Regions from separate parts of the Streptomyces sp. SCL15-4 genome, predicted to be linked through region 1. Evidence: riboswitches for the same ligand, from Rfam matches in the RefSeq annotation. Region 1 holds a riboswitch; the other holds the start of a gene.
What was found. A riboswitch is a leader RNA that binds a small molecule or an ion and turns the genes downstream of it on or off. The one in region 1 is predicted to bind glycine.
Positions count from the first base shown of each region.

Region 2: linked by a shared signal. The riboswitch ahead of gcvT (glycine cleavage system aminomethyltransferase GcvT) and the one ahead of gcvP (aminomethyl-transferring glycine dehydrogenase) in region 1 are both predicted to bind glycine.

Region 1 is NZ_JAOBTQ010000001.1:6,914,058-6,921,559, reverse strand. It holds gene gcvP (aminomethyl-transferring glycine dehydrogenase) at 1-1,844, opposite strand, end outside; glycine riboswitch at 2,019-2,113, opposite strand; gene SCK26_RS31080 (PRC-barrel domain-containing protein) at 2,234-2,605, shown strand; gene SCK26_RS31075 (DNA polymerase IV) at 2,527-3,981, opposite strand; gene SCK26_RS31070 (MerR family transcriptional regulator) at 4,048-4,731, opposite strand; gene SCK26_RS31065 (bifunctional nuclease family protein) at 4,993-5,466, opposite strand; gene SCK26_RS31060 (MerR family transcriptional regulator) at 5,551-6,288, opposite strand; gene SCK26_RS31055 (FHA domain-containing protein) at 6,335-7,165, opposite strand; gene SCK26_RS31050 (DUF881 domain-containing protein) at 7,356-7,502, opposite strand, start outside.
Region 2 is NZ_JAOBTQ010000001.1:2,814,133-2,821,634, reverse strand. It holds gene SCK26_RS11945 (L-serine ammonia-lyase) at 1-1,356, opposite strand, end outside; gene glyA (serine hydroxymethyltransferase) at 1,461-2,726, opposite strand; gene gcvH (glycine cleavage system protein GcvH) at 2,741-3,118, opposite strand; gene gcvT (glycine cleavage system aminomethyltransferase GcvT) at 3,256-4,374, opposite strand; glycine riboswitch at 4,532-4,636, opposite strand; gene SCK26_RS11925 (AAA family ATPase) at 4,815-5,483, shown strand; gene SCK26_RS11920 (enhanced serine sensitivity protein SseB) at 5,550-6,329, shown strand; gene SCK26_RS11915 (enhanced serine sensitivity protein SseB C-terminal domain-containing protein) at 6,526-7,314, shown strand.

The DNA of each region.
Region 1 (7,502 bases):
ATCACGGCGCTGGCGGCGTTGGTGCCGTGCGCGGAGGACGGGATCAGACAGACCGTGCGCCGGTCGTCGCCGTTCGCACGGTGGTAGCCGCGGACGGCGAGCAGACCGGCCAGCTCGCCCTGGGAGCCGGCGTTCGGCTGGAGGGAGACCTTGTCGTAGCCGGTGACCTCGGCGAGACGCTCCTCCAGCTCACGGATGAGCGTGAGGTAGCCCTGCGCCTGCTCGGCGGGCGCGAAGGGGTGCAACTGCCCGAACTCGGGCCAGGTGACCGGCTCCATCTCCGTGGTCGCGTTGAGCTTCATGGTGCAGGAGCCCAGCGGGATCATGCCGCGGTCGAGCGCGTAGTCACGGTCGGCCAGGCGGCGCAGGTAGCGCAGCATCGCGGTCTCGGAGCGGTGCTGGTGGAAGACCGGGTGGGTGAGGTAGGCGTCGGTGCGCAGCAGCGCCTCGGGCAGGGTGTCCTCGGCGGCCCGGTCCAGCGCCTCGATGTCGGCCTCGGCGCCGAAGGCGGCCCAGACGGCCTCCAGACCGGCCCGGTCGGTGGTCTCGTCGCAGGCCACGGAGACGTGGTCGGCGTCGACCAGCCGCAGGTTGACGCCCTTGTCCCGGGCGGCGGCGACGATCCCGGCGGCCCGGCCGGGCACACGCGCGGTCACGGTGTCGAAGTACGCGCCGTGGACGATCTCCACACCGGCGGCCTCCAGGCCCGCGGCGAGGAGGGTGGCGTAACGGTGGGTGCGCCGCGCGATCGTCCGCAGGCCCTCGGGACCGTGGTAGACGGCGTACATGCCGGCCATGACGGCGAGCAGCACCTGCGCGGTGCAGATGTTGCTGGTGGCCTTCTCCCGGCGGATGTGCTGCTCACGGGTCTGCAGCGCGAGCCGGTAGGCCTTGTTGCCGTCGGCGTCGACGGAGACGCCGACCAGGCGGCCGGGCAGGCTGCGCGCGAACTTCTCGCGTACGGCCATGTAGCCGGCGTGCGGACCGCCGAAGCCCATCGGCACGCCGAAGCGCTGGGTGGTGCCGACGGCGATGTCCGCGCCCAGTTCGCCCGGCGAGGTCAGCAGGGTCAGGGCGAGCAGGTCGGCGGCCACGGTGACCAGGGCGCCCAGCTCGTGCGCCTGGTCGATGACGGGCTTGATGTCCCGTACGGCACCGGAGGCGCCCGGGTACTGGATCAGCACGCCGTTGATCTCGCGCTCGGCGATCTGCGCCGGGATGCCGGCGGCCAGGTCGGCGACGACGACCTCCACACCGGTCGGCTCGGCACGGGTCTCGATCACGGCGATGGTCTGCGGCAGCGCGTCCGCGTCGACCAGGAACAGGCCCTTCTTGTTCTTGCCCATGCGCCGGGACAGGGCCATCGCCTCGGCGGCGGCCGTGCCTTCGTCCAGCAGGGAGGCGCCGGAGGTGGGCAGTCCGGTCAGCTCGGCGACCATCGTCTGGAAGTTCAGCAGGGCCTCCAGCCGGCCCTGGGAGATCTCCGGCTGGTACGGCGTGTAGGCCGTGTACCAGGCCGGGTTCTCCATGACGTTGCGCAGGACGACGGGCGGGGTGAAGGTGCCGTAGTAGCCCAGGCCGATCATGGAGCGCAGGACCTGGTTGCGGTCGGCGAGCGAGCGCAGTTCGGCGAGCACCTCGGCCTCGGTGCGGGCGCCCGGCAGGTCCAGGGAGTCGGCGTTCTTGATCACATCCGGGACCGCGGCGGCGGTCAGCTCGTCCAGCGAGCCGTATCCGACCTGCGCGAGCATCTTGGCCCGCGCCTCCTGGTCGGGCCCGATGTGGCGCTGCTCGAACGGGATGCCCGCTTCGAGTTCGGAGAGCGGAATGCGAGGGGCGGTCATTGCGGAGGCCTCCTGGTCTGACGCGACCTGCGAGGGGCACCCCGGCGCGGGTACCCCGACGGCCTCCCCCTCTGTCATCTGCACCTGAGAGCTTCACCGGGCGCCCGCGGGCACCGGCTTTCACCGTCGGTGAGGGCGGGAGCCGTCGACACCCGCCCTGCTTTCCAGAGTGACCTCGTCCGTGCGGTACATGGGCCTGAGAGATTCCGGGGAGGAGTTGCTCCTTCGGCGCCTCCGACGTGGTCGGAGGACTCTCCCGCGCGGGGTCAGCAGCCGCTTGCCAGCCTACCAGCGGGGTCAATGGGGCGGTCTTCGAGTGGCCGCCTCCTTGAATGTGCTCTTTGGTAGTGCTTACGGATGAGTTGCGACCACGTGGAGGGAGAGGGACCGTGCAGACCGACATCGATCCGCGCAGCCTGATCGGCCGCAAGGCGTTCGACCGCAATGGCACCAAGATCGGCACCATCGACGAGGTGTACCTGGACGACGCGACCGGCGTGCCCGAGTGGGCCGCCATACGCACCGGCCTGTTCTCCCGGGACGCCTTCGTGCCCCTGGAACCCAGCGAACTCGTCGACGGCCGCCTGCGCGTCCCCTTCGACCGCGCCCTGATCAAGGACGCCCCCGACTTCGGCGTGGGCCGCCACCTCTCCCCCGAGCAGGAACTCCAGCTCTACCACCACTACGGCCTGGACACCGCCTCCCCTCCCTCGCTCCCGGACCACGACTTCGGCAAGCTGGCGGGTTCGGAGGAGACCTGAGAGCACCCTTCCCGCTGGTCGCGGGCGCCTTCCGGAGCGTCGGAAGGGTCCTCGACCAACGGCAGCGGATCAGCGGACGCCAGCGCGGGATCGTCGACGAAGAAGGTCCGCACACGGCCCGGCCCGGACCGAGGCGTCTCGAACCGCACCGTCACCCTCCCCACCCCACTCCCCTGCACCCAGCCGTGCCCGTACTCGGCGTGCCGCACATCCTGCCCGGCCCGCCACTGCCGTTCGGCGGTGTCCGGCTGCTCCGCCTCGGTCTCGACGCCGTCCTCCTCCGGCTCCTCCGCCGCCGGCACCGGCATGGCCTGCGCGAACAGGTCCTCCTGCGTGTAGTCGGCGAGCCCGGACACTCCGACCCCGAGCAGCCGTACTCCGCCGGTGGTGTCCACGGAGTCCAGCAGCCGCGCCGCCGCCTCCCGGATGACCACCGGATCGTCGGTGGGCCCTCGAAGCGTCTCGGAGCGGGTCAGGGTGGAGAAGTCGTAGCGCCGCACCTTGAGCACGATGGTCCGCCCGGACAGCCCGGCCCCGCGCAGCCGCCGCACGCACCGGTCGGCCAGCCGCCGCACCTCCAGGCCGACCCGCAGCCGGTCGTGGATGTCCACGTCATAGGTGTCCTCCACGGACACCGACTTGGCCTCCCGCTCGGCCACCACCGGCCGCTCGTCCCGGGCCAGGGCCATCGCGTACAGCGCCTGCCCGTGCGCCTTGCCGAGCAGCCGGACCAGCTCGTCCTCGCCGGCCTCCGCCAGCTCCTCCACCGTGGTGATCCCGGCTCTGCGCAGATGGTCCCCGGTGGCCGGCCCGACCCCCGGCAGCGTACGCACCGGCAGCGGCGCGAGCAGTTCCCGCTCGGCGCCCGGCTCGATCAGCACCAGGCCGTCCGGCTTGGCCTGCTCGGAGGCGATCTTGGCGAGCATCTTGGAGGCGGCGAGCCCGACCGAACCCGTGAGCCCGGTGACCGCCCGGATGTCCGCCCGCAGCCGCTCCCCGGTCCGGCGCGCCGACTCCTCGTCCCAGGCCGCGCCCCCGGCCTCCAGGTCCACGAACGCCTCGTCCAGGCTCAGCGGCTCCACCAGCGGCGACAGCTCCCGCAGCAGCGCCATCACCTGCTCGCTGACCGCCCGGTACAGGGTGAAGCGCGGCACCAGATAGGCGGCGTTGGGCGCCAGCCGGCGCGCCTGGGCCATGGGCATCGCCGAGTGCACTCCGAAGACCCGTGCCTCGTACGACGCGGTGGCCACCACACCGCGTGGTCCGAGCCCGCCCACGACGACGGCCTTCCCGCGCAGGCTCGGCTTGGACGCCTGCTCCACCGAGGCGTAGAAGGCGTCCATGTCGAGATGCAGGATCGTGGGCGCGTTTCTCACATGTCCGATGCTGCACCACGGCACTGACAATCGGGGGTGCCGGCGGGTCCCGGCGGGACCGGCCGGTCAGACCGCCCGGTTGCGGCGCCGCGCCAGTTCGTCCGTGGGGTTGTGCCCGACCAGGGTCTCGCCGGTGTCGATGCGTTCGCCGTGCAGCTGGGAGAGGGCGCTTTCCACGTCCCGCCACACCACGCCGACGGCGATCCCGAAGATGCCCTGGCCGCCCTGGAGCAGCGCGTGGACCTCGTCCGGCGAGGAGCACTCGTACACGGTGGCGCCGTCGCTCATCAGGGTCATCCGCTCCAGGTCACGGAAACCGCGTTCCCTGAGGTGCTGCACGGCCGTGCGGATGTTCTGCAACGACACACCGGTGTCCAGGAACCGCTTCACGATCTTCAGGACGACGACGTCACGGAAGCTGTACAGCCGCTGGGTGCCCGATCCGTAGGCGGGCCGCACGCTCGGCTCGACCAGGCCGGTGCGGGCCCAGTAGTCCAGTTGCCGGTAGGTGATGCCGGCGGCAGCGCAGGCCGTGGGCCCGCGGTAGCCGATCTCCTCGGACGTCATGGACGCCACCCCTCCGCCGTTCGGCACCGCCGTCGGCAGCTGCGGAGCGTGCTCCACCGCGCCGCCGAGATGGGCATGTCCCCCGCCTGGGCGCAGCCGCGAACTCGGGGGCGGGTACGGACCGCTTTCCCCGAAACCGCGTCCCGGGGCACCCCCAACCGTACCGTCGCCGCTGGTTCTCACGCCGACCTCCGTCCTTGACCTGCCTTCTCGACGGTAGGCAGTCACCAGGGGTGCGTCAACGATCGCCACACTCGGCACGCCGAGTGATAATCACCCTAGGAGTGGTTTCCCGTGTCCCACCGCGGGGAAAGGCTAGCCGAATGCGCTCGCGGCGGGCCGTAGGACGCTCTCGGTGCCGGAGGCAATTGCCGGGACACCGGCCGGCACGGAGCCGCCGATCCCGCCGGCACCACCGCTGGTCCGACGGGCCGGCCGCGCGGCTCACTGGCTGCTGGTGCCGAAGTCCTCGGGGGAGATCTGGTCGAGGAACTCCCGGAACTTCTCCACCTCGTCCTCCTGCTCGTCGGGAATGGCGATGCCCGCGTCGTCCAGCACCGTGTCACTGCCGTAGATCGGCGTGCCGGTGCGCAGAGCCAGCGCTATGGCATCGGAGGGGCGGGCGCTGACCTCGACCCCACTGGCGAACACCAGCTCCGCGTAGAAGACACCTTCTCGCAGATCGGTGATGCGCACTTCGGTCAGCTCCTGGCCGACGGCCTCCAGCACGTCCTTGAACAGGTCGTGGGTCAGCGGTCGCGCGGGGGCCATGCCCTGCTGGGCGAAGGCGATCGCCGTCGCCTCCCCCGGCCCGATCCAGATGGGGAGGTAACGGTCGCCCCCCACTTCGCGCAGGAGCACGATCGGTTGGTTGGAGGGCATTTCGACCCGGACACCTACGACATCGAGCTCGTTCACACAGCAACCCTAGGCCGTGCCCGGGACGTTTGGGTAGTCGGGCCGGGAACAGGTGCCCGATCCGGCCGCCCGGCGACCCCCGGTTCAGGGGATCCGGACCCCGAGAGCGCTCTTCACCAGGGCCGCGTGCAGCTTCATCGTGAGGTCCGCCAGCTCCTTCGTGCGGGCCTCGGCATGCGCCCTGGTCTGCGGATTGCGGTGGCGCTTGAGCGGGGCCACCACCTGGTCGACCAGGCCCGCCTCACGGTCGGCGGCGGCCTTCATCACCCGGAGGTGGCGCGGTTCGATCCCGAACCGGCCCAGTTCGGCCACCAGCGAGGCCACCGTGACGGCCTCGGCGTCGTACGCCCCGTCCTCCAGGGGAGCGATGAGCCCGTAGGACTCCCATTCCCTCAGCTCGCCGTCGTCGATGTCCGCCGCGGCCAGCAGCTCGGCCCGGCCCACCCTGGCCACCGTCGGCCCCTCCACGAGCACCGGCCCGTCCTGCGCGGTGCGCTGGCGCCCGACCAGGGGCAGCGGGACGGCCTCGCCCCGCTCCATGGCGTCCAGGTGCTCCCGGATCACCTTGAGCGGCAGATAGTGGTCCCGCTGCATCCGCAGGATGTGGCCGAGGCGCTCGACATCCCCGGCGCTGAACTTGCGGTACCCCGACGGGGTCCGCCGCGGCTCGACGAGCCCCTCCGACTCCAGGAAGCGGATCTTGGAGATGGTGACTTCGGGAAACTCGTCGCGCAGCACGTTCAGCACCGTGCCGATGCTCATCAGCCCACTGTCCCTGGCGGCGGTACCGCTTCCGGCACCGCCGCTCGGTGTTTGAAGCATGGACCTTCCCTCTGGGGGTCCCCCCGGACACCGGTCCGGGGGCGGGTCAGTAGCCCTGTCGGCTCGCGTGGAAGACCAGCCGGTACTTTCCGATCTGCACCTCGTCACCGTTCGACAGGGCGACCTGGTCGATGCGCTCGCGGTTGACGTACGTGCCGTTCAGGCTGCCCACGTCGGCCACCGTGAAGGAGCCGTCCGGGGAGCGCCGGAACTCCACGTGCCGCCGGGAGACCGTCACGTCGTCCAGGAAGATGTCGCTCTGCGGATGCCGGCCGGCCGTCGTCAGGTCGCTGTCCAGCAGGAAGCGGCTGCCCGAGTTCGGCCCACGGCGCACGACCAGCAGCGCCGAGCCCGGCGGCAGCGCGTCCACCGCGGCCTGCGCCTCCGGGGAGAGCATCGGCAGCGGCGTCTGGCCGGTCGCCTCCGAGTCGTAGGCCTCCAGCCCGGAGATCGAGATCGTGGACGTCGTCTCGGAGGCACGCTCGGGCGTCAGCCCGGGACGCAGCGGCGCCCCGCAGTTGGAACAGAACCGGGCGTTCTCCGCATTGCGGTTACCGCACCTCGTACACACCAGGACCGACATGGACGGATCCTCCTGCCGCGGCTGCCCCGCCGGGGCGTTGGACGCGTACGGGCCGGAGGCAAACCCTCCACCCGTACCTGAGGTTGACGGTTGCCCGAAACCTATGCCGCCGGACTGGGCAGGGTCAACAGACGCCGCGCCCTGACCTCCCGAAATGTCACCGCCCGGACCAGCGACCTGGTCCCGGAACAGCGGGCGCTGGCCCTCCGCGTCAGGCTGCGCGCGATGACGAGCGGTCGCGTTGTCGCGGCCCTCTCGCGCGCTCTTGCCGAACAACTTCGCAAACAACTTCACGGGCGATTCCCCTTGACCGAAACAGACCCGCCCGTGGGGCAGGACGAACCCTGATTGCCTACACCGGCCGAGCCGGACATTCTCACAACGTCCGTAACCACCAGACAGTTTCCACCACGCACCACCCCTTCGGTGCGCCGACCCCCCGCAACCTCATGCCCCTGCCCGACGATCACCATGCACCGCCGGTTCACTGGGAGGACGACCGAGCGTAGTCAGGCCGCTCCGCCCGCCGCAAGGCGTCCACGACGATCTTGTCGGACTGCTCGACGGTCACCGTGGCCTGCTCTTTCTTCAGAGTCTGCACCACGCCTCCCGGGATGTTCAGCGCCGGCTC
Region 2 (7,502 bases), 4.1 Mb from region 1:
GATGTTCACCGCCAGCCCGCCCCGCGCCGTCTCCTTGTACTTGACGCTCATGTCCGCGCCGGTGTCCTTCATGGTCTTGATGACCTTGTCGAGGGAGACCTTGTGGGAGCCGTCGCCGCGCATCGCCATCTTCGCGGCCGTGACCGCCTTCACCGCGGCCATGCCGTTGCGCTCGATGCACGGGATCTGCACCAGGCCGCCGACCGGGTCGCAGGTCAGGCCGAGGTTGTGCTCCATGCCGATCTCGGCCGCGTTCTCCACCTGCTCGGGGGAGCCGCCGAGCACCTCGGCGAGCGCGCCCGCGGCCATGGAGCAGGCGGAGCCCACCTCGCCCTGGCAGCCGACCTCGGCGCCGGAGATGGAGGCGTTCTCCTTGAACAGCATGCCGATCGCGCCGGCGGCGAGGAGGAAGCGGACCACGCCGTCCTCGTCCGCGCCCGGCACGAAGTTGATGTAGTAGTGCAGGACCGCCGGGATGATGCCGGCCGCGCCGTTCGTGGGCGCGGTCACCACCCGGCCGCCGGCCGCGTTCTCCTCGTTCACCGCCATGGCGTAGAGCGTGATCCACTCCATGGCGTGCGCGAGCGGGTCGCCCTCGGCGCGCAGCTGGCGGGCCGAGACCGCCGCGCGGCGGCGCACCTTCAGCCCGCCGGGCAGGATGCCCTCCCGGGACATGCCCCGCTGCACGCACTCGCGCATCACCCGCCAGATCTCCAGCAGGCCCGCGCGGATCTCCTCCTCGGTGCGCCAGGCCCGCTCGTTCTCCAGCATCAGCGAGGAGATCGACAGGCCCGTTTCCTTCGTCAGGCGCAGCAGCTCGTCGCCGGTGCGGAACGGGTACTTCAGGACCGTGTCGTCCAGCACGATCCGGTCCGCGCCCACCGCGTCCTCGTCCACCACGAAGCCGCCGCCGACGGAGTAGTACGTCTTCGACAGCACCTCGGCGCCCGAGGCGTCGTACGCCCACAGGGTCATGCCGTTGGCGTGGTACGGCAGTGCCTTGCGGCGGTGCAGGACCAGGTCGTCGTCGCAGGAGAAGGGGATCTCGTGCTCGCCGAGCAGCGCGATGCGGCCCGCCTGCCGGATCCGCTCCACCCGCTCGTCGGCCGTCTCCACGTCCACCGTGCGCGGCGAGGCGCCCTCCAGGCCGAGCAGCACCGCCTTCGGGGTGCCGTGGCCGTGGCCGGTCGCGCCCAGCGAGCCGTACAGCTCGCAGCGCAGGGAGGCGACGGAGCCGAGCAGGCCCTCGTTGCGCAGCCGGCGGGCGAACATGCGCGCCGCGCGCATCGGGCCGACCGTGTGGGAGCTGGACGGGCCGATGCCGATCGAGAACAGGTCGAAGACCGAGATGGCCACGGGGGGACTCCTCAATACGGGGTGGTGCAAAAGGGGCGGTACAGGGGCGCGGGCACCGCGCACGCCGGTACTCCCAGTGTGCGCGGTGCCCCGCGAAAGGTGACTTACTTGTTCAGACCCGGGTACAGCGGGTGCTTGTCGGCGAGTGCCTTGACGCGCGCCTTGAGCGCCTCGGCGTCGTAGGACGGCTTCAGCGTCTCGGCGATCACGTCGGCGACCTCGGCGAAGTCCTCGGCCGTGAAGCCGCGGGTGGCCAGCGCCGGGGTGCCGATGCGCAGACCCGAGGTGACCATCGGCGGGCGCGGGTCGTTCGGGACGGCGTTGCGGTTGACCGTGATGCCGACCTCGTGCAGCCGGTCCTCGGCCTGCTGCCCGTCCAGCTCGCTCGCGCGCAGGTCCACCAGGATCAGGTGCACGTCCGTGCCGCCGGACAGCACGTTCACCCCGGCCTCCCGCGCGTCGGCGGCGGTCAGCCGCTCGGCGAGGATGCGGGCGCCCTCCACCGTACGGCGCTGGCGCTCCTTGAAGTCCTCGCCCGCCGCGACCTTGAAGGACACCGCCTTGGCCGCGATCACGTGCTCCAGCGGACCGCCCTGGAAGCCCGGGAAGACGGAGGAGTTCAGCTTCTTCGCGAAGTCCTTCCTGGCGAGGATGATGCCGCCGCGCGGCCCGCCGAGCGTCTTGTGGGTCGTGGAGGTGACGACGTCGGCGTACTCCACCGGGTTCGGGTGCAGGCCCGCGGCGACCAGGCCGGCGAAGTGCGCCATGTCGACCCACAGGTACGCGCCGGTCTCGTCGGCGATCTCGCGGAACGCGGCGAAGTCCAGCTGCCGCGGGTACGCCGACCAGCCCGCGATGATCACCTTGGGGCGGTGCTCCTTGGCGAGCCGCTCGACCTCGGCCATGTCGACCAGGCCGGTCTCGGCGTCCACGTGGTAGGCGACCACGTTGAACTGCTTGCCGGAGAAGTTCAGCCGCATGCCGTGGGTCAGGTGGCCGCCGTGTGCCAGGTCCAGGCCGAGGATGGTGTCCCCGGGCTGGGCCAGCGCGAACAGGGCCGCCTGGTTCGCGGAGGCGCCGGAGTGGGGCTGCACATTGGCGTACTCGGCGCCGAACAGCTCCTTGACCCGGTCGATGGCGATCTGCTCGGCCACGTCGACGTGCTCGCAGCCGCCGTAGTAGCGGCGGCCCGGATAGCCCTCGGCGTACTTGTTGGTGAGGACCGAGCCCTGCGCCTCCATGACCGCGAGCGGCGCGAAGTTCTCGGAGGCGATCATCTCCAGCGTCGACTGCTGGCGGTTCAGCTCGGCGTCGACCGCGGCGGCGATCTCCGGGTCCAGCTCGTGCAGGGGCGTGTTCAGGACAGTCATGGGGCTACGACTCCTCAGCCGGCGGTGAAGGCGGTGTACTCGTCCGCGGAGAGCAGCTCGGCCGGCTCCTCCGTGACGCGTACCTTGAACAGCCAGCCGCCCTCGAAGGGGGCCGAGTTCACCAGCGACGGGTCGTTGACGACGTCCTCGTTGACCTCGGTGACCTCACCGGTGACCGGCGAGTACAGGTCGGAGACCGACTTCGTCGACTCCAGCTCGCCGCAGGACTCGCCCGCGGACACCGTGGAGCCGGCCTCGGGGAGCTGGACGAAGACGACATCGCCGAGCGCGTTGGCCGCGTGCTCCGTGATGCCGACCGTCGAAACGCCGTCCTCGGCGTCCGACAGCCACTCGTGCTCCTTGCTGTAGCGCAGCTGCTGGGGGTTGCTCATGGCCTGAATTCTCCTGTACGCGCGGGAGTGATGGTGACGGGGTGACTTGGGAAACCGCTGGTGAGCGGGCGAATGTGCGCAGGGTCACGCGCCGCCGCGGGGCCGGGGCCCGGGCGGGCGCGAGCGCGCCCGGCGGGCTACTTCTGCCGCTTGTAGAACGGCAGCGCCACGACCTCGTACGGCTCGTGGGTGCCCCGGATGTCCACGCCGACGCCCGGCGTGCCCGGCGCCGCGTGCGCCGCGTCGACGTAGGCCATGGCGATCGGCCTGCCCAGGGTGGGGGAGGGGGCGCCGGAGGTGACCTCGCCGATCACCTCGCCGCCCGCCACCACGGCGTACCCGGCGCGCGGCACCCGGCGGCCCTCGGCGATCAGCCCGACCAGCACCCGGGGCGGGTTCTGCGCGGCCCGGGCGGCGGCCTCGGACAGCGCCTCGCGGCCCACGAAGTCGCCCTCCTTGTCGAACTTGACCACGCGGCCCAGCCCGGCGTCGAAGGGGGTCAGGGAGGTGGTCAGCTCGTGCCCGTACAGCGGCATGCCCGCCTCCAGGCGCAGCGTGTCCCGGCAGGACAGCCCGCACGGCACCAGACCGACACCCTCGCCGGCCTCGGTCAGCGCCTGCCACAGCGCGACGGCGTGCTCCGGCTTCACGAACAGCTCGAAGCCGTCCTCGCCGGTGTAGCCGGTGCGGGCGATCAGCGCCGGGACGCCGGCGACCGTGCCGGGCAGCCCGGCGTAGTACTTCAGGCCGTCCAGGTCGGCGTCGGTGAGGGACTTCAGGATGCCGGGGGACTCGGGGCCCTGCACCGCGATCAGCGCGTAGGCGTCCCGGTCGTCGCGGACCTCGGCGGCGAACCCGGCCGACCGCTCGGTGAGCGCGTCGAGCACCACCTGGGCGTTGGAGGCGTTGGCCACGACCATGTACTCGGTCTCCGCCAGCCGGTAGACGATCAGGTCGTCCAGGATGCCGCCGTCGGCCTGGCAGATCATGGTGTAGCGGGCGCGTCCGACGCCGACGGAGGCGATGTTGCCGACCAGCGCGTGGTTCAGGAAGGCGGCGGCCCCGGTGCCGGTCACGGTGATCTCGCCCATGTGGGAGAGGTCGAACAGGCCGGCCCGGGTGCGCACGGCGGTGTGCTCGTCGCGCTCGGAGCCGTAGCGCAGGGGCATGTCCCAGCCGGCGAAGTCGGTCATCGTGGCGCCCAGCGAGCGGTGCACGGCGTCGAGCGCGGTATGGCGGAGTTCGGTACTGCTCATCGGTCGGTCGTCTCCCAGGGCACAAGGACGGGGCGAGGAACGTTCCTCCCCATCTGTCATCGGAACCTGAGAGGTTCGCCGCCACCGCCACGGGGACGATCACGGCTTGCACCTTGGGTGGGGCCGCCGGCGACGGCGGCCCGCTTTTCAGATGTGCCTCGCCCGCGCGGTAACGGGGCCTGAGAGATTCAAGGGAGGGACTTGCTCCTTCGGCGCCCCAGGCGGCCCCGAGGGGGCCCGGGGACTCTCCCGCGCGGATTCAAACGGCCGGTATGCAGTTGGCGGCCTCATCATTGCACGCCGCACCCCGGCCATCCAGAGCGCGCCGCTTGTGACCGACCTGTGGCCGTAAGCGCACGCACCGCCGACCGTTGCCCATTACCTTCTCTTTACAGAGAACGGGCATGGGATTGACCGAGCCCCTGGGGAGGACGATCACGGTGAACAGGACATCGGCCTACGCCGCCCACGCCGGTCTCGCGGTGCCGGCGCAGCCCCCCGCGGCGGCCCGGGAACGCGGCGCGCGGCGCCCCGCGCCGGTCGTCCGCGATCTGCGCGACCGGGCCGGCCGCAGCCCGCACGCCCTGCTCTTCGGCCCCCGCGACCTGGTGGTGATCACCGGGCTGCCGGGCAGCGGCAAGTCCACCCTGATGCACCGCGCGGTCACCGGCCGCCGCGTCGACTCCCAGGACACCCGCGACCGCTTCCAGGCCCGCGTCCCCCGCTTCCTGCCGTACGCGCTCTACCGCCCGCTGGTCCGCCTCGCGCACTACGCCGGGCTGCGCCGGGCGCTGCGCACCGGCGAGGGACTGGTCGTGCACGACTGCGGCACCCAGCCGTGGGTGCGCGCCTGGCTGGCCCGCGAGGCCCGGCGCCGGGGCGGCACCCTGCACCTGCTCCTGCTCGACGTCAGCCCCGAGACGGCCCGCCGGGGCCAGCACGAGCGCGGCCGGGGCGTCTCCCGCTACGCCTTCAGCCGCCACCGCCGCACCACCGCCCGGCTGCTGCGCGCGGTGGAGAAGGGGGAGCTGCCCGCCGGCTGCGGCGCGGCGGTGCTGCTGGACCGGGACGCGGCGGACGTCCTCGCCCGCGTCGGCTTCACGCGGTGAGGGACTGTCGGCGCCACCCGCTAGCCTTCATGGTCACAGCAGTGGTTCCCAGCAGGCGGTAGGCACATGGACTTCCCGGCGGACTTCCCGGCACAGGCGCACCCGCACCCGCACGGCGGTTGGCCCGGCAACGAGCTGGAGGAGGTGTTGTCGGCCTCCCTCGGCATCCCCGCGGCGGGCGGCCGGATCGTCGAGGTCGTCGGCCGCAGCCTGCTGTGGATCCCGCTGCCCAACGGCGGAGGCCCGGACAGCGGCCCGCTGGACCTGCCGACGCTGGACATCGGCGGCCAGACCTACGTCCCGGTGTTCAGCTCCGAGGAACAACTGCGCCAGGTGGCCGGCTCCCACATGGCGTACACCATCGCCCCGGCGGTGGAGTTCGCCCGCGGTCTGCCCCCGCAGGTCGGCATCGCCGTCAACCCCGAGGGCGTGGTCGGCATACCGCTGCCGCCCGAGGCGGTGGCCGAGCTGTGCCGGGTGGGCCGCACCCCGCTCGACGGCCCGGGCACCGGCGGCCGGGTCCGCCTCTTCGAGCCCGACTGGCAGGACGACCCGGTCGACTTCCTCGCCGCCGCCTCCGCCGAGTTCACCGGGACCGGCGTGGTCCTCACCGCCCGCCGCTGCCTGGCCGCCGTCGAGACGGCCGACCCGGCGCTGTTCGTCGGCGTCGAACTCTCCCAGTGGGAAGGCGACCTCCGCGCCCTTCCTCTCCAGGCCCTCGGCAAGGCCCTGGCCGAGCACCCGGTCAAGTGGCCGGTGAACCTGGTCCTCCTGGACGTCACGGACGACCCGGTGGCGACGTGGCTGAAGGCGAACGTCCGCCCCTTCTACCAACACGGCCACTGAAGGCGCCTGCGAGGCGCGGGCCCGCGTGCGACACGCGGCTCTGCCGCAGGAGCGCGGGCAACCCTCCACTGACCCGCACACGCGATCGAACAAAAGGCCCCGAGCTGGTAGGCGCATAAGCTGTTCCCCAACGCCGGGTCACAGAAAAGAAGGGGCACACCAGGTGAGCGCGAGCCACAGCGGCGGCGTCGAGCACATGCTGCGCCAGGTCACGCCCGGACGCTACGACGCCTACGAGGCTTTGCTGCGCGCCCTCGCCACTCCCTCCTCCGGCCAGGTCTTCATGCTCCTGTGGCACGGCCAGGCCGGCGCCCCGGACGCCCAGTACGGGAACATGGAGGTGGACGGCTTCCACTACGCCCCCTGTGTGACCTCCGCCCAGGAACTGTCGGCCAGCGGCTGGAACCGTTCCTACGAGGTGGCCGACGGCCTGGACGTGGCGCGCACCCTCTACCCCGACCACTACGGCCTCTGGCTCAATCCGCACGCCCCCGGCGGCGGCGTCGGCATCCCCTGGCTGGACCTGCGCCGTATCGCCACCGGTCTGGACCGCCAGCCCGCCGGCCCGCTGCGGCTGTCCGAGCCCGGCATCGAGATCCCGCAGTTCTACGCCCTGCTCGCGCAGAACGCCCACCGCACTCCCGCGCTGCGCTCGCTGCGCCGCGCCTGGGTGCAGCCCGCGCTCGGGGCGCCGTACCTCGCCATCGGCCTGGACGTGTACGACACCTCGCCCGCCGCGGTCGACTCGGTGCGGGCCATGATGCAGCAGTCCATCGGCGCGGTCCCGGAGGGCCTGCCGGTCTCGACGGTCGCCATGACCGACGACTACGACCCGGTGGTGATGTGGCTGCGCGCCAACGCGCGCCCGTTCTACGACCGCGAGGCGCACGCCCCGGTGCCGCCGCAGTCGCCGCTCCAGGTGCCGGCACCGCCGCAGACCCCGGCCGGCGGGTACGGCTATCCGCCGGCGCACGGCGGCTACTGAGCAAATCCGGCGCGAGCCGGTCTTGTTGACGCGCACGCGGAATCCATCGGCCCGCGACGCTTCTTCGCGCGTAGACATCGGTCGAACCTCCCGAACCGCGTAACATCCACCGTTCTGTCCCAACTGGCCTACGTCCGAGGGCCGTTACCCACTGTTCGGATAACGGAATCCCCCGCACTGCATCACGG